2 regions of the Gordonia sp. N1V genome follow, and region 2 is predicted to be linked to the other one. Evidence: riboswitches for the same ligand, from Rfam matches in the RefSeq annotation. Region 2 holds a riboswitch; the other holds the start of a gene.

Region 1 (14,305 bases), on a different contig from region 2:
CACGGCGGCGGGTGCGATCGGTGGACACGCGACTCAGCGTAGTCGTCACCTGCCGGTGCCCGACGTCATCGACAAGAGCCGCAGGAGATTTCTTTTTCGGCGAGTTGTCGAGGTGCGCGTTCCATTTCGTCATAGGGGTGATCGCGCCGCTCGGATGCGATCATGGATCCGGCGAACGGCGTCGGATCGCACCCGATGAGAGGAATCGACATGCAGTATCTTCTGGCGATCACCACCGACGAGAGCGTTCCGCGACCCGCACCCGGCGAGCCCGGATTCGACGAGATGCGGCAGGCGTTCGCGAGCTACGGGAGGGCGCTGGCCGCAGCCGGGGTGCTGTGCGACGGGGGAAGTCTGCAGCCCAGCGCGTCGGCGACGACGCTGCGTCTGACCCTGGGGGACAAGCCCACGGTGACCGACGGTCCGTACACCGAGTCCAAGGAACAACTCGCCGGGTACTACCGGATCGAGGTCGACGACCTCGACGCGGCGCTGGAATGGGCCGGCAGGATTCCGGTCCCGTTCGGCGTCGTCGAGATCCGCCCGATCCTGCTGGTCCCGGGCCCCGACGGAACCTCCGCCCCGGTCGGCGACGCGGCTACGACGGCATAGCCGCTGTCGTGACCGACGATCCGGTCGGGGTCGCGGTGACCCGCGTGGCGCGTGAGGAGAGCGGGCGCCTGCTCGCTCTCCTCGCCGCCCGGTACGACGACGTCGACCTCGCCGACGACTGCGTCCAGGAGGCGTTGCTCAAGGCGATCGGGGCGTGGCGCCGCACCGGAATCCCCGACAACCCGACCGCATGGATCCACACCGTGGCCCGCAACGCGATGGTCGACGCGCTGCGCAGGCGCGCCGCCGATCGGCGACGGCTGGCGTCGGCGGCGCGAGATCTCGTGGCCGCGGATGAGATCGGCCCCTCGAGCCCGGAGCCGATCGTCGACGAGAGCGCCGTTCCCGACGAGCGGCTTCGCCTCATGTTCCTGTGTTGCCATCCCGCACTGGACCTCTCGGCGCAGACGGCGTTGACGCTTCGGCTGGTCGGTGGATTGACCACGGCCGAGATCGCCGCAGCCTTCGGTGTCACCGAAGCGACTCTGGCGCAACGTATCGTGCGGGCCAAACGCAAGATCCGCCAGGCCCGCATACCGCTGCGGGTACCCACCGATCTCGACGATCGGGTCGCCGCGCTCCTCGGGGTTCTCTATCTGATCTTCAACGAGGGCTATCTCGCCTCTGCGGTCGACGCCCCGGTATTGGTCCGCGTCGACCTCGCCGCGGAGGCGATACGGCTGACCGAGACGTTGGCGATGCTGCTGCCCGACAACGGAGAAGTCGCCGGGCTGCTCGCACTCGAGTTGTTCCAGCATTCCAGGGCGGCAGCACGCACCGACGACGGCGGTGGTCTCGTCACTCTGGATTGCCAGGACCGGACCCGTTGGGACACCGGGATGATCGGTCGGGCGCAACACCATCTCCGGGAGGCGGTGGCGCGCCCGGGTGTTGGACCCTACCGCTTGCAGGCGCTGATCGCCGGCATCCATGCACGAGCCGCCGGCAGCGCCGACACCGACTGGGGTGTCATCGTCGAGATCTACCGGATACTCGAACGGTTGACCCCCGGCCGGTTCGTCGCGTTGAACAGTGCGATCGCTCTCGCGATGCACGAGGGACCGGAGGCCGGACTGGCCGCCCTCGATCGTATCGACGGGCTCGACACCCACCATCTGTGGCATGCGGCCCGCGCCGAACAGTACGACAAGCTCGATCGGCGAGAGGAGTCCGTCGAATCCTTCTCTCGAGCACTGGAATTCGTACGCAACCCGGCAGAGCGACGGCACCTGGAGCGGCGACTGGAGCAGGTGCGGGGGATCGAGTGGTGATCAACCGCGTAGTGCGAGGGCGAATCGTTCGATCATCCAGTCGATCTCGTCGTGGGTGATCACCAGCGGCGGCGCAAACCGGATCGTCGAGGAGTGGGTGTCCTTGGCGAGCACACCCCACTGCGCGAGCCGTAGACAGATCTCCTTGCCGGTTCCGAGCTGCGGGTCGATGTCGAGGCCTGCCCACAAACCCTTGCCGCGCACGGCGAGGACGCCGCGGCCCACGAATTCGCGCAGCCGTGTGTGCAGGTGCTCACCGAGGTCCGCGGCGCGCGCCTGCCAGGTCCCGTCGGCGAGCATGCGCACCACGGTGTGACCGACCGCTGCCGCCAACGGGTTTCCGCCGAAGGTCGACCCGTGCTCACCGGGATGCAGGACCCCGAGCACGTCGGTGTCGGCGACGACCGCCGAGACCGGGAGCACCCCGCCACCGAGCGCTTTGCCCAGGGTGTAGACGTCGGGGACGACGTCCCAGTGTTGACATGCGAAGGTCTTCCCGGTGCGGCCGAGCCCGGATTGGATCTCGTCGGCGATCATCAGGACGTCGCGATCGGTGCACAGCCGGCGCACGGCGGGCAGGTAGTCGTCGGGCGGCACGATGATGCCGGCCTCGCCCTGGATCGGTTCGACGAGCACGGCGACGGTGTGGTCGGTGATCGCCGCGGCCATCGCGTCCGCATCGCCGAACGGGACCCGCACGAAACCCGGTGTGTACGGACCGAATCCGTCGCGTGCGGAGTCGTCGTCGCTGAAGCTGATGATGCTGATGGTTCGTCCGTGGAAGTTGCCGCCGGCGACGATGATCTCGGCGGTACCCGCAGGAATCCCCTTGACGTCGTAGCCCCACTTGCGGGCCACCTTCAGTGCGGACTCGACCGCCTCGGCACCGGTGTTCATCGGCAGCACGAGGTCCTTCTCGCACAGGGCCGCCAGTGCTGCGCAGAACGGTTCGAGTCGATCGGACCCGAAGGCGCGGCTGGTCAGGGTCAGACGATGGAGTTGTTCGGTTGCCGCCGCGACGATCTCGGGATTGCGGTGGCCGAAGTTCACTGCCGAGTAAGCGCCGAGACAGTCGAGATACCGGTGCCCGTCGACGTCGGTGATCCACGCGCCCTCTGCGGTGGCCGCGACCACCGGCAGCGGTGAATAGTTGTGGGCCACATGAGGTTCGGGCGCCAATTCGAGGTGGCGGGGAATCCCGATGGTGTTCGGTCCGGTCATGGGTGCCTCCGATGCTGACTGCCCGGCGTCGGCGGTCGGGCGCAATTCCAGTGTGCAACATTTGATGCCGCCGCCACCCTTGAGGAGTTCGGACAGATCGAGGGTGATCGGTTCGAATCCGGCGCGACGGATCTGCGACTCCAGATGTGGTGCGGCGTCGGTCATCACGACATGACGGCCGTCGGAGACCAGGTTCAGTCCGAGGACTTCGGCGTCGGCATCGGTGGCGATGATGGCATCGGGATGGAGTTCGGCGAGCAAGCGGCGAGAGGCCGCCGAGAAGGCCGGCGGGTAATAGGCGATGGTGTGCTCGTCGAGTACGCCCAGGGCGGTGTCGAGGTGGTAGAAGCGAGGGTCGACGAGGTCGAGGGTGATCACCGGCAGACCGGTCAGTGCGGCGACCTCGGCATGGGTGTCGGGGTGGGTGCGGAAGCCGGTGCCGGCGAGGATGCGGTCGCCGACGACGAGGAAGTCGCCCTCGCCCTCCTGCACCCCGGTGGTCTGGTGGACCTGACGGATTCCCGCGGTGCGGAACCACTGTGCGTAATGCCCGGCCTCGGCCGCCCGTTCGGGGAAGGTGAAGCGGGGCGCGATCGCTGTGCCGTCGACGACCAGGCCGCCGTTGGCGGCATAGACCATGTCCGGCAGACCCGGCTGCGCATCGACCGTGTGGACGGTGTGGCCGAGGGTTTCGTAGGTGCGGCGCAGGCATTCCCATTGCGCCATCGCGCGGTCGGAATCGACACCGACCGACGGATTCATCCATGGATTGATCGCATAGGTGACGGTGAAATGCGTCGGCGGGGTCATCGCATAGGAGCGTGTGCGCGCCACCCTCGCCGGGAATCCGGTGGTGGCTGGGCGCACAGAGATATTGGGGGTCGTCAGCGTCATAAATCGAGCGTATGCTCGCGCATCGTTGCAATCAATCGACGAAAATTGCGCACGTGATGAAGATGTCGTGCGTCAATGGCGAGATAGGGGCGATACGTTGCGTGGGATCGACGAACTGGACGAGAAGGTGTTGGCGTGTCTCACCCGGGACGCGCGCGCGACCTATGCGCAGATCGGTGACGAGGTCGGGCTCTCGGCACCGGCGGTCAAGCGGCGAGTCGACCGCCTCGTCGAGGACGGCGTGATCAAGGGATTCACCACGGTGGTCGACCCGGCAGCGATGCAGTGGACCACCGAGGCCTATGTGCAGATCTTCTGCCGCGGCAACATCTCGCCGGAGATCCTCAAGGAGTCGTGGGAACCCATTCAGGAGGTCGTCAGTGCGGCCACCATCACCGGGCAGGCCGACGCGATCCTGCGGATCATGGCCCGCGACGTGCATCACCTCGAGCAGGCGCTCGAACGAATCCGGCAGGCCGGTGGCGTCGATCGCACCGAATCGATCATCGTGCTCAGTCATCTCATCGATCGCGGCCATCCCTGACCGAGGTGTCCGGAATCAACCGATGGTCACATTTGGGGTGTACCCATCGTGCCCGACCGGCGGTGTAGGTTGATTCCGGCGGTGACAAATGTTGTGCCACTGGGAAGTTCGTCCGATTTGTCGCGGAGGTCGGTGCGCGGAATCGGTAACGGGGGCGGCGTATTCGCCGATAGTCGTCATGAGTTGTGGCAGAGACGAAGTGCTGTCGACGGGAGCGGGTAGATGGTGAGAGGTGTTCGGGCGGGCGCGAAGTGGCGTCGCCGATCGGGTCGGTCGGTGGGCGCCAGGGCGCTCACCCTGGTGCTGGCCGCGGTGAGTGTCGGGGTGTTGTCGGTCATCGGCCAGGGCGTCGCGCAGGCGGCACCCCCGGCGCAGACCTGGTGGATCAATTCGTGCGGCATGCCGACGCAAAGCCCTGGCGGACCGCCCAATTCGGTCAAAGTGCGCGCCTGGACGCGACCACAGAACACCAAGACCGTCGTCCTGCTCGACGGTCTTCGGGCCACCAACGATCTCAGCGGGTGGGAACACAACACGCACATCCAGGATCTCGCCGACCGCGGCGTCAATGTCGTTGAGCCGGTTGGGGGTTACGAGAGCTTCTACACGAACTGGGATACACCGGACAATTTCAGCCGGCAGAGCTACACCTACGAGTGGGGATGTGTGATCAGTCGGAGTCTGGTCGCCGCGATGGACGCGCACGGGTTGCGCGGGCCGTCGGGCCACTACGCGATCATGGGGATCTCGATGAGCGGTAGCTCGGCGTTGATCACCGCCGCCGACGATCACCGCGACTTCGACGCGGCCGGGTCGCTGTCGGGTCTGCTCAACACCACCGCCCCCGGCGTGCGTGAAGCGATTCGGGTCGCGATGATCTTTCCCGCGATCGACGGGGGCACCCCGGCGATGAACGTCGACGCCATGTGGGGCCCGCCGTGGTCGACTCGCTGGCTCGACAACGATCCGCTGGTGCAGATCGGCAAGATGCGTGGACTGCGACTGTTCCTCTACACCGGCAGCGGTATCCCGGGCTACACCGCGACCGCAGGCGCTGTCCTGACCGATCCGGCGCTGATCATCGAAGGAGTGCCGCTGGAGGTGCTCTCCTCGGCGCTGACGCACACCTTCGACGTGCAGGCGATGATCAACGGGGTGCCCGTCATGACCGACTTCCCGGTCTCGGGGATGCACGACTGGCCCTACTGGCAGGACGCGGTCAACAACGCCTTCGCGAGAGGGTTCTTCCATGCGTGACCCCGACGGTACGGATCGTCGATACCGGTCGACGCCGTGGACCGTGGTCGGGGTGGGGTGTTTCGGACTGGTGTTGTTCGTCGCCGGCTGCGCCCAGTCCGACAACGGCACCACCGCAAACGCATCGAGGACGTCGGCGTCGGTGAGTTCGGTGACGGCGACCAGCCCGGTGTCGGCCGCCGCCGGGTCGGCGTCGACCGCCGCATCGACCCAGGCGCCGCCACCGACACCGGTGACCCTGCCCAGCGCGGGCACCGCTGAGACGGTGGCGCCGCCGCCGACATCCGCGCGCACCGCCTTCCTGAACTCGCTGCGCGCGAAGGGGATCGACATGGACGCCGACACCGCGGTGTCGCTCGGGTCGTCGGTCTGCCGGGTTCGCAAGACCGGCGGCGAGGACGCGGCGCGCACGTTCGCGGCGCCGGTGATGAAGCAGGCCATGGGCGCCGAGCCCTCCGACGCACAGGTCGCGGCGTTGGTCGACTCCGCGGGCGGGCTCTGCTGAGCGGGTGGGCTCTGCCGAGCGGCGGCCCGGGTATCCGATCGGGTGCCTCGCAGGCGGTCGTTGGGTCCGGACCGCGGCCCGTGGTAGCCTCGCTGTCGTGATCAGCACCGTGCGCGCCTATTGGCGTTTCTTTATCGAGGCTCCGGGTGAGCCTGCGATGAAGCGCTGATCGCGCCGCACGCCACATCCCGGAGCCCCGAGCAGTGACCACCAGGTCACTGCTCTTGTCATGTCAGGGGCTTTCCGGCGACCACGATGCGGGCGGGCCCAGCGGACAACCAGGGCCCACAACCCGCGAAAGGCATACCAGTGACCACCCTCGGAGATCTCTCCCGAACTCCCGCCGACCGCTCTCTTTCGGCTGAATCGACCTCGGACCGCCGGATCCGCTCGTTCCGGTCGATCCCGTCGCCGGACACCATTCGCACCGAATTGCCACTGACCGCGCGGCGGGCCCTTGCGGTGCAACGCGACCGCGACGAGATCGCGGCCATCCTCGCCGGCGCCGACGATCGGCTGCTCGTCGTCGTCGGCCCGTGCTCGGTGCACGACCCGATCGCCGCACTCGACTACGCGCGCCGGTTGGCGCCGCTGGCCCAGCAGTACTCCGAGCGGCTCAAGATCGTGATGCGGGTGTACTTCGAGAAGCCCCGCACCACCGTCGGATGGAAGGGCCTGATCAACGACCCCGGCATGGACGAGACCTTCGATGTCGAGCGCGGTCTGCGGACGGCGCGGTCGTTGCTGCTCGACATCATCGACCTCGGGCTGCCGGTGGGATGTGAGTTCCTCGAACCGACCAGCCCGCAGTACATCGCCGACGCGGTCGCCTGGGGGGCGATCGGAGCCCGCACCACCGAATCCCAGGTGCACCGCCAACTCGCCTCGGGACTGTCGATGCCGATCGGCTTCAAGAACGGCACCGACGGCAACGTGCAGGTGGCGATCGACGGCGTGAAAGCCGCTGCGGCATCGCATGTCTTCTTCGGCGTCGACGACTTCGGGCACGGCGCGTTGGTGGAGTCGGCGGGCAACTCCGACTGTCACATCATCCTGCGCGGTGGCACCGCCGGACCCAACTACGACGACGACTCCGTCGCCGATGCTGTTGCGGCATTAGAGCGCTCGGGTCTGACGCCGCGGGTGATGATCGACGCCAGCCATGCCAACTCCGGCAAGGACCACCTCCGCCAGGCCGAGGTCGCCACACAGATCGCGGCATCGATCCGCGCGCGCCGGGAAACCGGCGACCCGGTGCAGGTGAGCGGCGTCATGCTGGAGAGCTTCCTCGAGGCCGGAGCCCAGTCTCCCGATGCCGATCCGCTCGTCTACGGCAAGTCGGTGACCGACAAATGCATGGACTGGGCGGTCAGCGCCGCGGTGCTCGCCGAATTGGCGCGTGGCTGAACCATTTCGGCGTGGCACCGTCGATCTGCCGCGACAGTTCTGCTCACAGCAGAAGGTGGCGGGTACCGCTCGGGTGCCGTCGTAGGATCGACCCCATGATCGAGCAGACGTCCAAGGCCGAGACCGCCGGAGCCCGGTCGTCGGCACCGGTGGAACCGCTGTTGCGCGAGGTGACCGGCAAGGTTCTGCGACGCCATCGCCACGATCGGGCCGAACGTCTCGTCGAGACCGCTGGTCGGGCCGGTGTCTCGAGCCAGTATCTTTCCGAACTCGAGCGCGGCCGCAAGGACGCGTCGAGCGAACTGCTCGGTGCCGTCGCCGGGGCTCTCGGCCTGTCACTGCTCGACCTCACCCGCGAGGTTGCGGCGGAGTTGGCCCGGTCGATGAGCGTTCCGGTGCTCGGTTCGGTGCCGGCGCGGGGCGGGGATCGGGTGACCACTCGGTGGCGCAACGCCTCCCGGGCGCCACTCGCGCTGGCCGCGTGAGTACTGCGGGCCGTCACCGGCGGGCCGTCACCGGCGGGCGAGCACGGCGCGCTCGTCGATGACGTGGTCGGCGATTCCGTAGTCGACGATCTCAGACGCTCGCAGGACCCGATCCCGGTCGGTGTCGTGGCGCAACGTCTCGACGTCGTTGCCGGTGTGGCGGCTCAATGCACGTTCGATCTCCTCGCGGGTCCGCAGGATCTCCTCCGCGGCGAGGATCAGATCGGGAATGGTGCCGCGGCCCTGCCCCGACGGCTGGTGCAGTAACACCCGCGCATGCGGCAGCACCGCACGCCGGCCTGGTCGGCCCGCCGCCAGCAGCAGGGCGGTCGACGAGAGTGCCTGTCCCACACAGGTGGTCGCGATGGGCGCGTGACAGTACTGCATGGTGTCGTAGAGCGCGAAGGTGGCCATCACCGATCCCCCGGGAGAGTTGATGTAGAGGTCGATCGGCGCCTCCGGGTTGTCGGAATCGAGGTGGAGCAATTGTGCGATGAGTGCGTTGGCGACGCCGTCGTCGAGTTCGGTTCCCAGATAGAGGATTCGGTCGTCGAGCAATCGGCTGTAGATGTCCATGACGCGCTCGCCCTGCGGCGTTCGGCTGATGACGTTGGGAATCGTGTAAGTGCTCATCGGATCACCCCGAATCCGGCCGGTGCGGTCGCGGCCGGACGCAACTGTGCCACCGAGTCGACGACGTGATCGACGAAGCCGTACGCAAGCGCCTCCTCCGCGGTGAACACGTGATCGCGCAGCGAGTCGGCGAACACCCGATCACGGGTCTGGCCCGTGCGCTCGGCGATGACCCCGAGAACGGTGTCCCGAACATGGCGCAGGTCGTCGGCCTGCAACTCGATATCGGGGGCGTAACCGCCGATCCCCGCAGATCCCTGGTGCAGCAACACCTTTGCGTGCGGCAAGATGAATCTTTTTCCGCGGGTGCCGCAGCAGAGCAAGAATTGTCCTGCGCTGTAGGCCATTCCGAGGTTGACCGTCACCACGTCGTTCGGGACGATACGCATCGTGTCCATGATGGCGAGCATCGCGGGCACCGAGCCGCCCGGAGAGTTGATCCACAGGCCGATGTCGGCGACCGGATCGTGTGCCGACAGCATCACCAACTGTGCGCACAGCGCACTGCCGATCTCGTCGTCGAGTGCCGAATCGAGCATCAGGATGCGTTGGTTCAGCAGGCTCTCGGCGGTGCGTTTACGGAGGGGTGGGGAGGTCTTCTGTTCGCTCATGTGTCCAGGTTGTCGAACGCTTCGCCAGTGGTGCCATCCGATGCTGCTGTGCGCGGAACCGCGCGGCGCACAGCAGATGTGGTGTGGGCACAGCAGATCTGATGGTCTCCTCAGAGCACCTCGACCTCGGGGCGTCCGGCCGGAATGGTCACGACTGCGCGTGTGTGGAGCCGGGCGTCGGCGGTGCTGACGGTCGGGCAGACCCGGAACCGCGCCTCCCACCGGTCGTGGGTGATCGTATTCAGGACGTATCCGCGTTGGGCGTTGCCGAATTGTACATGGGGTGAGGCGGCCTTGAGTTGTCGATCGGACTCGTCACTGTCGGGTCCGTCGCCGCCGGAGCTGATGGATGTGCCCGCCAACTCGACACCGACCGTGGGCGCAGGTCGGGTGTAGGTGGATCGCAACTCCGACACCACATTCCGGTGGATGTCGCCGACGATCGACACGAGGTTGGGGGTTCGGCGTTCGCGGGCGCCGTCGAGGACACGCGCCCGCGACGCCTCGTACCCGCTCCATCCGTCCATGCTCACCGCGCGGACCCCGTCACGCTCTCGCGCGAGGTCGGCGATCGTCGTCTGGTGGGCCAGGACGTTCCATCGGCAACCGGAGGCCGCGAGACCGTCGAGTATCCACCGCTCCTGGGCTGCGCCGGTGATGGTGCGGCGTGGGTCCGCGGTGGCCGCGTTCTGCCCGGTGTCGTTGTCGCCGTTCACCTGATCGCTGCGGTGGGTACGCGTGTCGAGGACGCTGAACCGAGCGAGATCGCCGAACGTGAAGCGACGATAGGCACGAAATCCGCGCCCGGGCGGGGCGAGCCGAACGGCGGTGTTCTCCCACCAGGCGCGCATGCCCGCAGCCCGCCGGAGCAGGAACTGCGGAATGGGTTGGTCGTCCTCGGGAGTGTCGGCGGCCCAGTTGTTGTCGACCTCGTGGTCATCGAAGATCGTGATGAACGGGCTCATCCGATGCGCCGCTTGCAGGTTCGGGTCGAGTTTGTACAGGGCGTAGCGCTCGCGGTAGTCGTCGAGGTCACGGCATTCGCGATACGCCGACGCCGGTACCACCGCGGTATCGCGTGCACCGCCGCCCATCGGGATCGGCTTCTCGTAGATGTAGTCGCCCAGATGAAACACCACGTCGGGGGCCTCGCGGGCCATTTCGCCGAACGCCGGGTAGTGGCCGTCGGCCCAGGCCTGGCAGGAGGCGAAGGCCAACGACAGTGCGCCGGTGGGTGTTCCGACGCGCTGTGCGGTCCGGGTTCGGCCGACCTCGGAGATCTCGCCGAGCGCGCGAAATCGGTAGAAGTAGTCGGTCCCGGGCGTCAGGCCGCGGACGTCGACGTGCACGCAGTGCCCGGTGTCCGGGCCGGCACCGGTCACACCACGCGCCACGACGCTCCGCATCCGCTCGTCGCGGGCCACTTCCCAGCCGACATCGTGGGATTCTCGGCCCATGCCCCCGCCGGGTGCGAGTGGGTCGGTCGCCAGCCTCGTCCACAGGATGACGGCGTCGGCGAGCGGGTCGCCGGAGGCGATTCCCAGGGCGAACGGGTGGCCGGCACCTCGGACCCGTCGAGCGGAGGCGGCGTCGGTGGCGAACAGGGTGGGGGCGGTGGCCAGCCCGGCGGCCAGCGCGGTCCAGGTGAGGAATCGACGGCGCGTCGTCCCGGCGCGCAGCACCTTGTCCGGGGTGACGCGTAGCGGAATATGGCTGGGGGAGGACATGCCTCGAGGCGATCACCGCACGGTGTCGTCGGGGATGACGACCGGCCACGACTCGGTGATGCGGTGGTGAAGACCTGGGCAACGCCTCGGCGAGATGCCTGCTACGCTCAGCGCGCGTCGGTTCCGACCGGGTCACACGGTCCGGTCGGTGAAAAGGGAATCTGGTGAGAATCCAGAGCTGCCCCGCAGCGGTGACGGAAACGACAGCGGCTCCTCGCACTGGACTTCACGGTCCGGGAAGCGGCCGCGGGTAGGTGGCATCTCGGTGCCGCGTCCGAAGTCCGAAGACCTGCCGCCGTGGCCATGGGGGACCGTGGTCGACACTTGCCTCGCGGGATATGGCCGGTGCGCCGATCTGTCGTGCGCGGCTGTCTTCCGCCCGACGAGAGACCGTGCCACAGTGGACGATCACACCTCACCGCAGGCCGCGCCACCCGCGCCGACCTGGGCGCGTGTCGGCGTGTTCGCGGTGCTCGGTGTGCTCGCGCTGTTCGTGGTCGCATGGGCGGGTGTGGCGTTCGGTACCGCCGACGTCGGTGGAACCGATGTGCCGCGCTTCGTGTGGGCCGCACTGACCGGCGGCTCGATCTCCGCCGACGACGCCGCCGCGTACTGGATCGTCATCGATTCGCGGGTACCACGGGTGATCACCGGAGCGGTGGTGGGCGCCGGGTTGTCGGTGGTGGGAGTGGTCGTGCAGGCGATGGTGCGCAACCCGCTCGCCGACCCGTACGTGCTCGGTATCTCCTCCGGCGCATCGGTGGGGGCCACGAGCGTGGTGCTCTTCGGCGTCCTGTCGGGCATCGGGCTCTATGCGATGCCGGTCGCGGCCTTCGCCGGAGCGCTGCTCGCGACCCTCATCGTGTTCGGGATGGCCTCCGGGGCAGGCGGATTGACACCGTTGCGACTCGTGTTGACCGGCACCGCGGTGGGCTACGGCTTCTCGGCGCTGACCACGGTGTTGGTGTTCCTCGCACCCACCGGCGACGCCGCGCGCAGCGTGATGTTCTGGCTCCTGGGCAGTCTGGCCGCGGCCAGCTGGTATTCGGCGGTCCTCGTGGGCGTCGTGACCGTCGGCGGGGTGATCGCGGTGGCAGGCTTGGCGCGCTCGCTCAATGCCCTCGCCATGGGCGACGAGGTCGCCGCGTCCCTCGGGTTGTCGGCGTCGCGGTTCCGCGTCATGGCATTTGCGTTGTCGGCGTTGATGACCGGTGTGATGGTGTCGGTGTGCGGGGCGATCGGCTTCGTCGGGCTCGTCGTTCCCCACGTCGCGCGGCTACTCGTCGGCGCCGACCATCGTCGCCTCGTGGTGATCGCTCCGCTGATCGGCGCGGTGTTCCTCGTCGCCGCCGATCTCGTCGCCAGAACCGCCGTGCCGCCACAGGAATTGCCGCTGGGCGCGATCACCGCCGCCGTCGGGGTGCCGATGTTCCTGATCCTCATGCACCGCCGACGCAGCGTGGTCGATCGATGAAACGGGTTGACGACCACCGGGGGTGGGGAAGATGACGACAGCGGGCTATCACGGGGTCGGCGTCGACATCGGTTCGGCAACGTTGCTGCGCGAGGTGACCTTCACCGCTGCGCCGGGGAGTTTTCTCGGCGTGATCGGACCCAACGGCAGCGGGAAATCGACACTGCTGCGCTGTCTGTATCGTGCGCAGCGGCCCACGACCGGCCACGTTGAGGTCGACGGCGTCGACGTGGCCGCGATCTCGATGCGCGACAACGCCCGTCAGGTCGCCGCGCTCACCCAGAGTTCCACGCTGGACTTCGATTTCACCGCTGCCGAGGTGATCGCCAGCGGTCGGTTCCCGCATCGGTCGATCGCGCGGACGTCCCGGGCGACCGACGGGGCGGCGGTCGAGGAGGCCATGGGTGTCGCCGGGGTCGGCCATCTCGCCGACCGGATCTTCACCTCGCTGTCCGGGGGTGAGGCGCAGCGGGTGCTGATCGCGCGGGTACTCGCCCAGCAGCCACGGGTCATGGTGCTCGACGAACCGACCAACCATCTCGATGTGCGACACCAGTTCTCGGTGCTGGCCGCAGCCCGGGACTCCGGTGTCACCGTGGTGGCCGCCCTGCATGATCTGAACATCGCCGCCCAGTTCTGTGACATGTTGCTCGTCCTCGTCGGCGGTCGGGTCGTCGGGAGCGGCACTCCCGAGCAGGTGCTCGTACCTGCGAATCTGCGCGCCTGGTTCGACATCGACGCCCACATCGTCCGACATCCTCGCCTCGACGTCCCCCAGATCCTCTTCGATGAAAGGCAATCATGAGAAGACTCCCGCTGCTCGCGCTGGCGTGCGCGGCACTGTTGACACTCGCCGGATGCGGCGCCGACGTGGCGTCGCCGTCGCAGAGGTCCGCCGGGGCCTCGGTGACCGTCACCAACTGTGGTGCGCCCCTGACGGTTCCCGGCGTGCCGGACCGCGTACTCACCAACGACACCGGTATCACCGAGTTCATGTTCGCCCTCGGGCTCGCCGATCGGATGGTCGGCTACACGACCTACGCGGGCAAGGAACGTGACATCGCCTCCTCGCCGTGGAAGTCGGATTTCGCATCGACCAAGAACCTCGGTGACGCCTTTACCCGAGAGGTCATCGCGGCCGCCGAACCCGACTTCGTGTTCGCCGGATGGAACTACGGGTTCAAGGAGTCCACGGGAGTCACCCCGGACTGGATACGCACCATCGGCGCGGTCCCGTATCAGTTGACCGAGGCGTGCCGGCAGGCCGGCAGCACCGCGCGCGGCATCATGCGGCCCTTCGATGCGCTCTACGCCGACATGAGCAATCTCGGTGAGATCTTCGGCGTGCAGCGCCGCGCCGGTGACCTTGTGTCGCAGTACAAGTCACAGGTCGCCGAGGCCGGGCGCGGAGCCCCGCAGGCCGGTTCACGGGCCAAGGTGTTCCTCTTCGACAGCGCCGACCCGAGCCCGTTCACCTCCGGGCGCAACGCGGCGCCGGATCAGATCATCGACGAGGCCGGCGGCACCAACGTGTTCGGCGATCTCAACGACTCCTGGACCACCACGTCGTGGGAGGCCGCGGCGCAGCGCAACCCCGACGTCATCGTCATCGTCGATTACGGTGCCGGCGAGCAGAACACGGTGGACGCCAAGATCCGCCAGCT
Region 2 (14,305 bases):
CGGCAGCCATGATCTCACCGTCACGAGGAGTATGTCGATGGCCACGGATTCGGCTCCGGCCGCCGCCCCCCAGGGACGCCGCAAGCGCGTCCATCCGGTCGATCAGGTACCACCGTTCGGCAAACTCGTCACCCTCGGGTTCCAGCACGTGGTCGCCTTCTACGCCGGTGCCGTCCTCGTCCCGCTGCTGATCGCGAACGCCATCGGGCTCGACGATCAGGCGCTCACCATGCTCATCACCGCCGACCTGTTCACCTGCGGCATCGCCTCGCTGCTGCAGGCGGTCGGCATCTGGAAGATCGGTGTTCGGCTCCCGCTGCTGCAGGGCATCACCTTCGCGACGCTCGCCCCGGTCATCAAGATCGCCAACGATCACGGTGGTGGTCGGGTCGGCCTGCTGACGGTGTACGGCGCGGTGATCTCGGCCGGCGTGTTCACCTTCCTGATCGCACCGTTCTTCGCCAAGCTGATCCGCTTCTTCCCGCCGGTGGTCACCGGCACCGTCATCACGATCATCGGCATCAGCCTGATCCCGGTCGGTGCGGGCGATGCGGTGACCGACCCCAACAGCGCGACCGGCGCACACGATGCGGGCAACGGCCGGTGGGTCGTCTACTGCATCTGCACCATCGTCCTGATCGTGCTGATGCAGCGATTCTTCCGTGGCTTCTGGGCGACCATTTCGATCCTGCTCGGCCTCGGCGTGATGACCTTCGTCGCATGGTGTTTCGGCGACGCCCACTTCGACCGGGTCGCCGAGGCGAGCTGGGTCGGCTTCACCCCGCCGTTCGCCTTCGGATGGCCCCGATTCGATCTCATCGCGATCGTGTCGCTGATCGTGGTGCTCATGGTGACCGCGGTGGAATCGACGGGCTCGGTCTTCGCGACCGGCGAGATCGTCGGCAAACGCATCCGCAAGGAGGACATCGCCGCCACCGTCCGCGCCGACGGCATCGCCACCATCATCGGCGGCAGCTTCAACTCGTTCCCGTACACGGCGTTCTCCGAGAATGTCGGCCTGGTCCGGATGACCGGGGTCAAGAGCCGGTTCGTCGTCGCCTGCGCCGGCGGCATCATGATCATCCTGGGCGTTCTGCCCAAGACCGCGAACATCGTCGGGTCGATTCCCTCCCCGGTTCTCGGCGGCGCCGCACTCATCATGTTCGCGACGGTCGCCATCGTCGGCATCCAGACGCTGACGACCGTCGACTTCACCGACCACCGCAACCTGTCGATCGCCGCGACCTCCATCGCCGTGGCCCTCTACGTCCAGTTCTCGCAGTCGTCGGCCCCGACGACCATCCTGGACAAGGGCGCGGAGGTGAAGGTCCCGGAACTGCCCGGCGTCGACATCGCCGTGCCGGGCATCCTGCAGATCCCCTTCTCCACCGGCATCACCATGGGCGCGATCACCGCCATCCTGATGAACATCCTGTTCTTCCACATCGGCAGCAAGGGACCGGCCGTCGCCGGAGGCGGTTCGATCACGCTCGACGAGGTGAACACCATGAGCAAGGAGAAGTTCCGCGAGACCTTCGGCGAGGTTGTGCAGGGCGTCGACTGGGTTCTCGACAGAGCTTGGGAGCAGCGGCCTTTCGACGACGTACACGATCTGCGCAGCGCCTTCCAGGAGGCGATGCTGACCGGCAGCGACACCCAGCAGCTCGACCTCATCCAGGCCTTCCCCGACCTCGGCGCCGAGGACGAGGAGACCGGCGAGCTGATCGCGGTCGACCACAAGGGTCTGTCGCACCTCGAGGAGACCGAGCACGAGAACGTCGTGAATCTCGCTGCCGCCTATCGGGAGCACTTCGGGTTCCCGTTGGTGATCTGTGCCCGCGAGACCGAGCGTTACGACCGCGTGCTGCGCAACGGCTGGTCCCGCATGGACAACTCGGAGACCTCCGAGAAGTCGTTCGCGCTCATCGAGATCGCCAAGATCGTCAACTATCGCTTCGACGATCTGGTTGCCGATGCCAACCCGCTGACGTCGGTGCGATTCGGCCGTCAGCCCGAACTCTCCTAGGCTGATCGGCGTGCGACGAGTCGACTGGCGCGGGTTGCCCAGTTTCAACGAGCTGACCGAACGGCAGGCCATCGGCACGCTCTACGAGTGTTGTAGTTCGTCGATCTGGGCGCTGCGTGTGGCCAAGGCCCGACCGTTCTCCGACGACGAGGCACTGCTCTCCTATGCCGACCTCATCCTGGCCGAGCTCACCGACGCCGACCTCGACGAGGCCCTGGCCGGTCATCCCCGCATCGGCGACCGCCCGGACAACGCGTCCTCCACGCGTGAGCAGTCCGGGGTGACCGGCGCCGATCCGGCGGTGTTGGCCGAACTCAAGGAGCTCAACAAGGCCTACGACGAGAAGTTCGGGCACGTGTACCTTGTCTTCGCCAATGGGCGGCCCGCGGCGGAGTTGCTGGCCATCCTCAAGGAGCGGATGCGCAACGACCCGGCGACCGAGCGGCGAGTGCTGCGGATGGAGTTGGCCAAGATCAACCGAAGTCGACTGCAGCGCATGCTCACCCCGGCGATCGAGTATGTTGACGACTGAGCAGCGCAGTCGATCCACGAGGAGCGAACCACCGAGATGACCGGTCTGTCCACCCATGTCCTCGACGCGGTCTCCGGTGCACCCGCGGTGGGCGTCGGGGTCTCCCTGCAGGATGCCGCGGGCGGCGAAGTCGCCTCCGGCGTCACCGATTCCGACGGTCGCATCGCGCAGGTGAACACCGACCCGCTCGTGCCCGGCATCTACCATCTGGTGTTCGACACCGGAGAATGGTTCGCCGACAACGACATCCGGGGTTTCTACCCAGAGGTCGACATCTGCTTCACCGTCGACGATCCCGAACGGCATCACCACGTCCCGCTGCTGCTGAGCCCGTACTCGTACTCCACCTATCGCGGTAGCTGACCGGGCGCGCACACCGATATTCGGGGGCATCCTCTATGCTCGGCGGTGCAGTTGGTTCGCCGCCCCGTCCGTCGTGGCCTCCGATGTCATGAAGGCCCCGCGTCTGGGTCCGGCGTCGTAAGAGGGAATCCGGTGCGAATCCGGAACTGTCCCGCAGCGGTATGTCGGAACGACCGCCGTCATCGAGCACTGGACGCACGCGTCCGGGAAGCGACGGCCACTAGGACCGCGACCTGATGGTCGCCCGCCGACGAGTCCGAAGACCTGCCTGCTGTACCGGCCGCGCCGCGGCCGGTGGCTCGTCGCCTCGTGGAATGGGCGCAGGTCGAAGCGAGTGCCAGGTGATGCGCGGATGCCGTGCACGTTCTCTCCGGCGTCCCTTCGGCACGCCCTGCAACGGCGACGGACCGTCGGAAACCATTGCAGGAGTGCACCACCCATGTCCCAACGGACGACCCCGTTTTCCGCCACCGTGCTCGGCACACCACGCATCGGGCCACACCGTGAGCTCAAGCGCGCGATCGAGAGCTACTGGGCCGGGCGCATCGACGCCGCCGGCCTCGAGACCGTGGCCGCCGGGCTGCGGCGCGACACCATCGCGGCGCTCACGGCGGCCGGCCTCGACTCGATTCCGGTCAACACCTTCTCCTACTACGATCAGATGCTCGACACCGCCGTGCTGCTCGGCGCCCTGCCCGAGCGGGTCGCACACATCACCGATCCCCTCGACCGCTACTTCGCGGCGGCCCGCGGCACCGCCGACGTCACACCGCTGGAGATGACCAAGTGGTTCGACACCAACTACCACTACCTCGTGCCCGAGATCGGTGACGCCACCGCCTTCTCCCTGCACCCGGAGAAGGTTCTCGCCGAGGTGGCCGAGGCGCAGGCCGCCGGCGTGACCGCACGCCCGGTCGTCATCGGGCCGATCACCTTCCTCGCGTTGTCGAAATCCGCCCACGACACCGCAGGCGAGGGCTCTCCGCTCGATCGCGCCAACGAGCTGCTGCCGCTGTATCTCGACCTGCTGGCCCGTCTTGCCGCGGCCGAGGTCGAGTGGGTACAGATCGACGAACCGATCCTGGTCACCGATGCCGCAGAACGCCTCCCCGCGCTGGCCGGATCGGTGTACTCGACCCTCGCGCAAGCGAACTCACGACCGGCACTCTGCGTCGCCACGTACTTCGGCGACGCCCGCGACAGCGTGCGCGCCCTCGCGCGCACCGGTATCGAGGCGGTGGCCGTCGATCTGATCGAGGGCTCCGTCGATACGGTGGCCGACGTTCCCGAACTGGCCGACATGCACGTCGTCGCCGGCGTGGTCAACGGGCGCAACATCTGGCGAACCGATCTCGAGAAAGCGCTGGCCACCCTGGGCACCCTGCTCGGGTCGGCGGGGTCGTTGGCGGTGTCCACCTCGTGCTCGACGCTGCACGTGCCGTATTCCGTCGAACCCGAAACCGAACTCGACGACAACCTGCGCGGTTGGCTGGCCTTTGCGGCCGAGAAGTACCGCGAGGTCGCGATCCTGTCGGGGGCGTTGCGCCACGGTCGGCCGTCTCAGGCCGACGCGTTCGATGCCGCTGCCGCCGCATTGGCCACCCGCGAATCCGATCCGCGCGTGCACGATCCGGCGGTGCGTGAGCGTCTGGCCGCCCTCACCGACGCCGAACGCACGCGCGGCGATGCCTCGGCCCGCGCGGCTGCGCAGACCGAGCGGCTGAATCTCCCGCCGTTGCCCACCACGACGATCGGCTCCTACCCGCAGACCTCGGCGATCCGACTGGCGCGCGCCGCGCTGCGCTCCGGTGCGATCGACGACACCGAGTACATCCGTCGGATGCAGGCGGAGATCGCCGATGTGGTTGCGCTGCAAGAGGAGATCGGGCTCGATGTGCTCGTCCACGGCGAACCCGAACGCAACGACATGGTGCAGTATTTCGCCGAGCAGCTCGACGGCTTCTTCGCCACCGCCCACGCCTGGGTGCAGTCCTACGGGACTCGGTGCGTGCGTCCGCCGATCCTGTTCGGCGACGTGTCCCGCCCGGCGCCGATGACCGTCGACTGGATCGCCTACGCCCAATCGCTGACCGGCAAGCCGGTCAAGGGCATGCTCACCGGGCCCGTCACGATCCTCGCGTGGTCATTCGTGCGTGACGATCAACCCCTGTCCGACTCGGCCGACCAGATCGCCCTCGCGATCCGGGACGAGACGATCGATCTCGAGCGGATCGGTATCGGCATCATCCAGGTCGACGAGCCGGCCCTGCGTGAGCTGCTCCCACTGCGCGACGCCGACAAACCCGCGTACCTCGATTGGGCGGTGCGGGCATTCCGCCTGGCCACCTCGGGCGTCGACGACGCCACGCAGGTCCACACCCATCTGTGCTACTCGGAGTTCGGCGAGGTCATCGGTGCGATCGCCGAGCTCGACGCCGACGTCACCTCGATCGAGGCGGCACGGTCGAGCATGGAGGTCCTCGACGACCTCAACGCCATCGGATTCGCCAACGGCGTCGGGCCGGGTGTGTACGACATCCACTCACCGCGTGTCCCCGACGTCACCGAGATCGAATCGTCGTTGCGCGCGGCGCTCGATGCCGTCGGGCCGCAGCGCCTGTGGGTGAATCCGGACTGCGGTCTGAAGACTCGCGGCACCACCGAGGTGACCGCGGCGCTGACGAATCTGGTCTCTGCGGCCAAAGCGGCACGCGCACTGGCCAACTGAGCCGGACAGTCAGCTGAGCCGATTGCGGAGGCCGGTCGGGAGGACCCGGGTGTGCGACCCCGGGTTCGCTCCGTGGTCGGTCGGCAGATCTCGCACCGACCAGTGTGAGGTCGCTTGTCGGCCGTCGAGGAGTCCCGCGGCGGCGAGTGCGATCGATCCCGTGCAGACGCTGGTCACGTACTGCGCGGAACGCCCGAGGTTAGGAGGAGAGCTCTTTGCGAAGAATGGCGGCGCCCTGGGCGAGCGCGACCATCTTCTGCCGTGCGACACCACGTGCGAGCGGTGCCATGCCGCAGTTCCCGCTGGCGTAGAGCTTGTCCTTGTCGACGAAGGGGAGTGCTTTGCGCAGTGTCGCTGCCACTTCCGCCGGCGTCTCGATGGTGTCGCTGGCCACGTCGATCGCTCCCAGCATGACCGTCTTACCACGGAGTAGTTCGATCACCTCGACAGGAACCCGCGAGTTGTGGCTCTCCAGGGACACGATGTCGATCGATGATTGTTGCAATAGTGGGAACGACTCTTCGTACTGGCGCCATTCGGGCCCCAGCGTTGCCTTCCAGTCGGTGTTGGCCTTGATGCCGTAGCCGTAACAGATGTGGACGGCGGTTCGGCAGCTCAGTCCTTCGGTGGCCCGCTCGAGTGCCGCGATACCCCAGTCCTTGAGTTCGTCGAAGAACACGTTGAATGCGGGCTCGTCGATCTGGATGATGTCGACGCCGGCCGCCTGCAAGTCCTTTGCTTCTTGGTTCAGGATGGTTGCGAACTCCCACGCGAGCTGCTCGCGGCTCCGGTAGTGGTCGTCGTAGAGGGTGTCGATCATTGTCATCGGGCCGGGGAGGGCCCATTTGATCGGCTGATCGGTTTCGACCCGAAGACGCTTCGCATCCTCTGCGAAGACCGACTCTTCGCGACTCACCGCGCCGACAACCGTCGGGACGCTCGCGTCATAGCGGTCACGAATGCGCACGGTTTCACGGCGGTCGAAATCGACGCCACTGAGGTGCTCGATGAACGTGGTCACGAAGTGCTGACGTGTCTGTTCACCATCGCTGATGATGTCGAGCCCGGCTCGACTCTGATCGTGTGCCGCGAGTGTCTGGGCGTCGAGCTTCCCCTGCCGCAGTTCGTCGTCGTGTAACTTCCACGGGGACCAGAGCTTCTCCGGCTCGGAGAGCCACGCGGGTTTGGGCAGGCTGCCGACGATCGTGGCGGGCAGGAGTGCATTCATCTCGGATACCTCAGTTCTCGCGCCGATCAGGCCGATTGCTTTGTCGCCCAACGCGCAAGGACATCGCCGTACGGTTTCATGAGCCTCACCTCGGTAAATTTTCCCTGGGTGGCCGCGAGCTGGGTGCGTTCGACCCGGTCGTAAGTCACCTGCGGGAGTGAGTAGTTGCCGTAGTCGAGACTCGGCCGGTACACCTGTGCCGCCGCTGTGTTCGCGCTGTAGATCTCGGGACGGTAGATCTTCTGGAACGTCTCCATCGTCGCGACCGTTCCCGCAAGCGCGATGAACGAGTAGTCGTTGAGTAGGTCGCCGCGGTGGTAGAAGGCCAGCGGGGCAACGGAACCCGGAGGCATGAAGTAGCGGACCGTGAGCCCCATCTTGCCAAAGTACTCATCGGTGAGCGACAGCGCGTCCGACACATACTCCACCCCCAGAATCGGGTGGTGGTTCGTGAGGCGGGTGTAGGTCCGCGACGTCGAGACGCTGATGCAGATGACCGGCGGCTGAGAGAACCGTTGGCGGTACTCGTCCGATTCGAGGAAGCGCTGAAAGACCTGCCCGTGCAGATCGCCGAAGTCGCTGGGGACACCCGTCGCCTGGTGTCCGGGGAGCCGAACGCTGAAGTCGTAGTCGCGAATGTAGGAGGAGAAGTTGTTTCCGACGATGCCCTTGGTACGGGTCCCCGTGGCGGTCTCGACGATGTCCACGTCGAGCACCTCGATCACCGGAAATGCGGCGTCGTCCCCTACCGAGGCGAGATGTAGGTCCACCGAGACGATGTCGAGTTCGAGTTCGTAGCGGTCACCGCGCGGATTGTCCCAGTGGAGCAGTTCATTGACCCGGGTGTTCATCATCGTCACGGCGTTGCGAAGATTCTGCTCACGGTCGTCGCCGCGTGCGAGATTCGCGAAGTTCGTCGTTCCACGTGAGCTGCTCGACGGGGTGTAGCCCTCGTCGAAGCGCGTCGTACCGATGCTGAAGACACATTCGTTTGTCATGGTGATCAGATGCCCCATTCACTTGCACCGCGCTCAACGACGGTCGCCATCGCATGATTCACTGCCTGAGTTACGCAGCACTTCGATCTGACTTCCCATGGTCGAGGGCCCATCGGCGCGACCGATGGCACTCGGGAGCCGGTGGCCCGAAGCGGCGTTGACAGCAGTGTATGCAGGCGCGTCTCCATAGCCTAATTACACTTCACGATACCTGGGGATAGGAATCAGCTATGCCAGCAGATCGACTCCGAAACTCGAGACCACATCGCGCATCTCCGCCACGAATCGCTCGGCCTGGGCGGTCAACGAGACCGAGGCATGTCCGATCCAGCCGATCTCGATGCGCTCGTCCACCTCGAGCGGAACAGCGACTATCGACGGATCCAGATCGTCGGAGATGATGCCGGTCGAGATGGTGTACCCGCCGAGACCGATCATCAGGTTGAAGATGGTTGCTCGGTCGCTCACTCGGATGTCTTGCTTGGATGAACGCGTGGAGAGGATCTCTTCGGCGAGATAGAACGAGTTGTTCCCGCCCTGGTCGAACGTGAGCCGCGGGAGGTCGTCGAGATCCTTCAGCGTGACACTCTTCTTGCCTGCGAGGTGGTTCGTGCGGGCGATGAAAATGTGCGGTGTCGTGAAGAACAGCGGCGTAAAGGTCAGCCCCGCTTCGCGGAGCAGCTTGTTGATCACGTTTGCATTGAAACCGTTGCGATAGAGCACGCCGACTTCACTTCGCAGAGTGCGGACATCTTCGATGATGTCCCAAGTCCGGGTCTCGCGAAGACTGAACGCGTATTCGGCAGCCTCAGAGGCTTTCACCATACGAGCAAAGGCGTCGACGACGAAGGAGTAGTGCTGAGTGGAAACGGCGAGGAGTCGGCGCGAGGGGCCGCGCCCGAGGTACCGCTGTTCCAGTAGTTCCGCTTGCTCGACGACCTGGCGCGCGTAGCCGAGGAACTCCGCCCCGTCGTCGGTGAGGGTGACTCCCCGGTTCGAGCGGACGAACAGTGAACGTTCGAGCCGGCTTTCGAGGTCCTTGAGCGCGGCGGACATGGTCGGTTGAGCCACATAGAGCATGTCCGCCGCGGCACTGATCGATCCCTCCGCTGCCACCTCCACGAAGTAGCGCAACTGCTGCAGCGTGATTCCACGCAGCGCTCCTGCGGCGTGCCGTGCCATACCAGAAGACTAACGAACCGCCGTGGAGATCCGAAGTCCACACGGTCTCCACCAGACCCAGGACGGTTCACTTCGGCGCCTCAATTCCTCATCTGGTCAGCAGCCCACTCGCCTTCTACGCGCGCACGTCGACCGATGGTGACCGACCGAGGGCCCGAGGCGTCCACCCACACCGGGCGGCTGTCGCGTGTCCTGCAACCTGTACTCGCCACGCTCGCAGCACAATTGGCCTCCGGCGACGCCCGCCCCCACGGGGCGGACACCCCACCCTCGCCCGGTCCCCAGCCCTTCGACGTCCGCCACCCCGGCAGACCACACCACAAGGAGACACCAGTGAGCTCCCCGCGCCCTGCTTGCCTGCCTCAGTGGGCGCCCGCGAGGTGCCCGCTGAGGCGCTCGAGCCGCTCGGCGCTGTCGGGGTTCAGCCCGATAATGGTGGCGCTCTTGCCCTTTGCCGCGTACTTGGTGACGATCGCGTCGAGTGCCGCAACGGTGGACGCATCCCAGATATGCGATTCGCTCATGTCGATGATCACGGTCGTCGGGTCGTCCGCGTAATCGAACTGGTAGACCAGGTCGTTGCTGGACGCGAAGAAGAGTTCTCCGCGCACCTGATAGACGCGCGTGTCGGGATCCGGGTGATCCACCACGACGACCTCGGTGACGTGGGCGACCCGTCGCGCGAAGAGCACCATCGCGGTGAGCACACCGACGACGACGCCGTAGGCCAGGTTGTGCGTGGCCACCGTGACGACGACGGTGACGAGCATGACCGCGGTTTCGCTCTTGGGCATGCGCCGCAACGTCGTCGGGTTGATGCTGTGCCAGTCCATGGTGCCGACCGACACCATGATCATCACGGCGACGAGTGCGGCCATCGGGATCAGCGCGACGATATCGCCGAGACCGACGACCAGGATCAGCAGGAAGACACCGGCGAGAAAGGTCGAGATCCGGGTGCGCGCACCGGAACTCTTGACGTTGATCATGGTCTGTCCGATCATCGCGCAGCCGCCCATGCCGCCGAAGAATCCGGTGACCACGTTCGCCACGCCCTGCCCCATCGCCTCGCGTGACTTGTTGGAGTGGGTGTCGGTGAGGTCGTCGACGAATTTCGCGGTCATCAACGATTCGAGCAACCCGACCAGCGCCATGGTGAACGCGTACGGCGCGATCACCGACAACGTGTGCCAGGTCAGTGGCACGTCCGGCAGGACCAGTGAGGGTAGGTGCTCAGGCAGTTTGCCCTCGTCGCCGACATCGGGCACCGACCAGCCGACCGCGAGCGTCACCGCGGTCAGCGCCACGATCGCGACGAGCGGCGCCGGGATGACGCTCGTCAGTCTCGGCAACCCGACGATGATCAGAACACCCACGGCGACAAGCGGATACACCAGCCACGGCACGCCGATCAGATGGGGCAACTGGGCAGCGAAGATCAAGATGGCCAGCGCGTTGACGAATCCCACCATGACGCTGCGCGGAATGAACCGCATCAGCCGGGCGACGCCGAGGCCGCCGAGGATGAGCTGGAACACCCCGGCCAGGATGACGGCGGCTATGAGGTAGTGCAGCCCATGGCTTTTCACCAGTGGTGCCACGACGAGGGCCACCGCACCGGTGGCCGCGGAGATCATCGCCGGGCGGCCGCCGACGATCGCGATCGTGACCGCCATGGTGAACGAGGCGAACAGACCGACGCGCGGATCGACACCGGCGATGATCGAGAACGAGATCGCCTCCGGGATGAGCGCGAGCGCAACCACCAGCCCGGCCAGAACCTCGGTGCGCAGCCGTCGCGGTGAACGCAAGGCCGCCCATACCGACCGGTCGTGCGCGGGCGAGGTCGTCGTGGACAGTGACACGTGCGGGGACATGTGCTCGGACTCCGTTCCGGCGCGCCGGGACATGGACATCCGGTGTCACCGCGGGATCACCAGGTGGCACGCAACCCGGCACACCTTACCGGAGAGTGTGGAGCGGCTCGCACGCTCGTGATTCGACGTCAGAAGGTGAGCGAGATGGTCAGGGGAAAGGGCGTGGTCGACGTGTGATGCCCGGTCACCGGAACGCCGGAGTAGCCGTGGTCGGTGAGGGTGAGTGGGGTGAGCGTGGTCGGCCGCCCCAGGTCGACGATCCTGTAGTGGGCGATCCCGGCATCGGCGTACTCGCTGCGCTTGGTGACGTGATCAGTCCGTCGGGAGCCTGGCGACACGATTTCGATGGCGATCGCCACGTCCGCCGCGACCAGAGGTTCGGGTGCATCGCTACGACACACGACGATATCGGGGACTCGGACCGTGGCCGGCGTCGCAGGATCGATGACCACCTCGACCTCCGGGAGCGCTTCCCAACCAGTCGGAAGCGCCTCGTCGACCTGGGCACACAGCCGGAAGACGGCGCGCGCGTGCCTTCGTCGGTCGTGGCGACACGATGCGCACGCCCTCCTGGAGTTCGACCCGGTACTCGGGGTTCCTCGGGCAACGCACGCCACTGATCCAGCGACATCAAGCCGAGCTGGGCGTGTGCAGCGGTCATGCCTCACATGGTACGACGATGCGGCGCCCCGGCGTCCTGAACGACCGACCTCGGCTGGTAACTACCGCCCGCGCGTGCGGGCGATATCGGACGGTGCCACGCCGTACCTCTTGCGGAATGCCGCCGCGAACCGGCCGGTGTGGGTGAATCCCCAGCGCATCGCGACGGTGGTCACCGAATCCGCGTCCTCGCAACACAATTCGTCGTGCACACGGTGTAATCGGATGTCGGTGAGGCATTCTCGCGGCGATTTGCCGACGTAGTCACGAAACCCCTCCTGCAGGCGGCGCACGCTGATCCCGGCCACCTCCGCCATGTCGGCGGCCGTCCACGGCCGAGCCGGATCGGCCCGCATCGCATCGAGCACCCGGGTGACGATCCGCGGTTGCGGGCGGGTGTGCTCGGCCGGGTCGTCGGGAACCGCGGCCAACAAGAAGGCGTCGGTCAACGAGCCGGCGAGTTGCTCGGCGATGAGCGGGTTCGCCAGCAGCGGGTCGTCGGCGGGTTGGCCGGCGATCGACCGGACCAGCCGGAACCAGCTCGCCCCCTCCGGCGAGTGCAGGTCGAGCTGTTCGGGGATCGTCGTGTCCGGACGCCCGGTCACCCGGCAGGCCTCGCGCTGCAGGAAGTCACGGTCGATCTTGACCCCGACGATCGTGCAGGTACTCGACCAGCGGGTGATCTCGGCGGGCGTGTCGGGCGGGTTGATCGTGGCGAGACCACTCGTGGAAATCACCGAGGTCCCGGCGACGCTGGTTTCCAGGACTCCCCCGAGCGGCACGTTGATGCCGTAGGCGCCGGGATGGTCGGAGTGGATGGCCACCTCGGCTCCCCACCCGATCCGCGCGATACGCAACGGTCCGAGCACGGTGACCGCGACGTCGACGTCGAGTGCGTTCCCACCCGCGTCCCGTGGACTCAATTCATGCGGGAAATACGCGTCGGACACCGCCGCCGACGCCGCTTCCCACTCGGGATCCCCCGGGATGCGAAGCCGCTCGATCTGGCTCATCGGACACTCCTCACGACTTCGCCGCGCAATGTGGATCGTCATCGCGTTCAGCGGATCGTGGACACCGCGGCCGTCGCCTTATGTTCTACCTCACATCTTGCCTCATCGAAAGGAGAGGTCACGTGGAACGCAAAGCCCTACAGAATGTCTTCGGCCAGTTCGCGAGTGGCGTCACCGTCATCACGTGTGCGAATTCCGACGGCGAGCCGCACGGTGCAACGGTCACGGCCTTCACCGCGGTGTCCCTCGAACCGCGCCTGTGTCAGGTGACGTTGACGCGAAAGTCCAAGGCGTGCAACTACTTGACCGATGCGCCGTTCGCGGTCAACATCATGGCCGCCGACCAGCTCGACATCGCGATGCACTTCGCCGGGCGTCCGGCGCAACCCGGCCCCACCTGGGTCGACGGCCCGACGGCCCCCATCCTGTCCGGCAGCGCCGCGGTACTCAGCTGCGTGCCGTGGCGCAGCTACGACGGCGGCGACCACATCATCTACATCGGCGAGATCGTCGATGTAGATACCTCGGGGAAGCCCCCACTGCTGTACTACCGCAGCACTTTTCACGATCTCGGTGAGCCGAGCGTGAATTCGCTGTGGACGCTGTGCGCCGACGACCCACACTCGGGCTGGTTCGACTCGACGACCACATTCACCCCATTTCACCTGGCCCACAACGACGATCCCGAACACACCACCGCATCCGCCTGATTCATCACGGTTTTCGACCCATCCATCAGAAAGAGGTATCAATCATGACCACGATCGAACGCCCCGCGGGCGACCCGACGGCCACCGGCGCCCCGCAGACCAACCCGGCTGCCGACGCCCCCGCCAACAACACCAAGAATTTCGCGACCCGGCCGATGACCGGTGACGAATACATCGAGTCGCTCAAGGACGGTCGGGAAATCTGGTTGCACGGTGAGCGGGTGCAGGATGTCACCACTCATCCGGCGTTCCGCAACCCCATCCGCATGACCGCGCGGCTCTACGACTCGATGCACGACCCGGCCACCCGCGACAAGGTGACCGCACCGACCGACACCGGCAACGGCGGCGTGACGATGCCGTTTTTCAAGGCCTCCACCAGCTCGGCCGATCTCATCAAGGAACGCGACGCGATCGCCGAGTGGGCGCGCATGACCTACGGCTGGATGGGCCGCTCCCCCGACTACAAGGCCAGCTTCCTCGGCACCCTGCACGCCAACAAGGATCTCTACGCACCGTTCGAGGCCAACGCCGAGCGCTGGTACCGCGAGTCACAGGAGAAGGTCCTCTACTGGAATCACGCGATCATCAACCCGCCGGTCGATCGCCAGTTGCCGCCCGACGAGGTCGGCGACGTGTTCATGAAGGTGGAGAAGGAAACCGACGCCGGGCTCGTGGTGTCCGGCGCGAAGGTGGTCGCGACCGGCTCGGCGATCACCAACTACAACTTCATCGCCCACTACGGCCTGCCGATCAAGAAGAAGGAGTTCGCGCTCATCTGCACGGTGCCGATGGACGCACCCGGCATCAAACTGATCTGCCGCTCGTCCTACACCCAGCAGGCCGCGGTGATGGGCTCGCCGTTCGACTACCCGCTCTCGAGTCGGATGGACGAGAACGACACCATCTTCGTCTTCGACAAGGTGCTGGTGCCGTGGGAGAACGTGTTCATGTACGGCGACGTCGAACGCATCAACGCGTTCTTCCC

The links. A riboswitch is a leader RNA that binds a small molecule or an ion and turns the genes downstream of it on or off. The one in region 2 is predicted to bind cobalamin.
Region 1: it holds a riboswitch for cobalamin, as region 2 does, so the genes downstream of both, P3L18_RS15600 (iron ABC transporter permease) here and metE (5-methyltetrahydropteroyltriglutamate--homocysteine S-methyltransferase) in region 2, are expected to answer to the same signal.

The regions. Positions count from the first base shown of each region.
Region 1 covers NZ_JARJDD010000011.1:78,595-92,899, reverse strand. Annotated here, with positions in the region: gene P3L18_RS15660 (histidine phosphatase family protein) at 1-28, opposite strand, end outside; gene P3L18_RS15655 (YciI family protein) at 211-612, shown strand; gene P3L18_RS15650 (sigma-70 family RNA polymerase sigma factor) at 621-1,883, shown strand; gene rocD (ornithine--oxo-acid transaminase) at 1,884-3,998, opposite strand; gene P3L18_RS15640 (Lrp/AsnC family transcriptional regulator) at 4,096-4,542, shown strand; gene P3L18_RS15635 (alpha/beta hydrolase family protein) at 4,819-5,799, shown strand; gene P3L18_RS15630 (hypothetical protein) at 5,792-6,304, shown strand; gene P3L18_RS15625 (3-deoxy-7-phosphoheptulonate synthase) at 6,614-7,711, shown strand; gene P3L18_RS15620 (helix-turn-helix transcriptional regulator) at 7,807-8,196, shown strand; gene P3L18_RS15615 (ATP-dependent Clp protease proteolytic subunit) at 8,224-8,829, opposite strand; gene P3L18_RS15610 (ATP-dependent Clp protease proteolytic subunit) at 8,826-9,440, opposite strand; gene P3L18_RS15605 (alkaline phosphatase D family protein) at 9,551-11,167, opposite strand; cobalamin riboswitch at 11,269-11,479, shown strand; gene P3L18_RS15600 (iron ABC transporter permease) at 11,568-12,641, shown strand; gene P3L18_RS15595 (ABC transporter ATP-binding protein) at 12,673-13,446, shown strand; gene P3L18_RS15590 (ABC transporter substrate-binding protein) at 13,443-14,305, shown strand, end outside.
Region 2 covers NZ_JARJDD010000026.1:31,898-46,202, reverse strand. Annotated here, with positions in the region: gene P3L18_RS24215 (solute carrier family 23 protein) at 38-2,026, shown strand; gene uraD (2-oxo-4-hydroxy-4-carboxy-5-ureidoimidazoline decarboxylase) at 2,037-2,558, shown strand; gene uraH (hydroxyisourate hydrolase) at 2,595-2,921, shown strand; cobalamin riboswitch at 2,997-3,208, shown strand; gene metE (5-methyltetrahydropteroyltriglutamate--homocysteine S-methyltransferase) at 3,361-5,649, shown strand; partial or broken gene P3L18_RS24195 (DJ-1/PfpI family protein) at 5,746-5,838, opposite strand; gene P3L18_RS24190 (methionine synthase) at 5,849-6,877, opposite strand; gene P3L18_RS24185 (putative oxygenase MesX) at 6,904-7,875, opposite strand; gene P3L18_RS24180 (LysR family transcriptional regulator) at 8,104-9,057, opposite strand; gene P3L18_RS24175 (SulP family inorganic anion transporter) at 9,420-10,934, opposite strand; partial or broken gene P3L18_RS24170 (Uma2 family endonuclease) at 11,063-11,595, opposite strand; gene P3L18_RS24165 (AraC family transcriptional regulator) at 11,657-12,607, opposite strand; gene P3L18_RS24160 (flavin reductase family protein) at 12,730-13,317, shown strand; gene P3L18_RS24155 (4-hydroxyphenylacetate 3-hydroxylase N-terminal domain-containing protein) at 13,362-14,305, shown strand, end outside.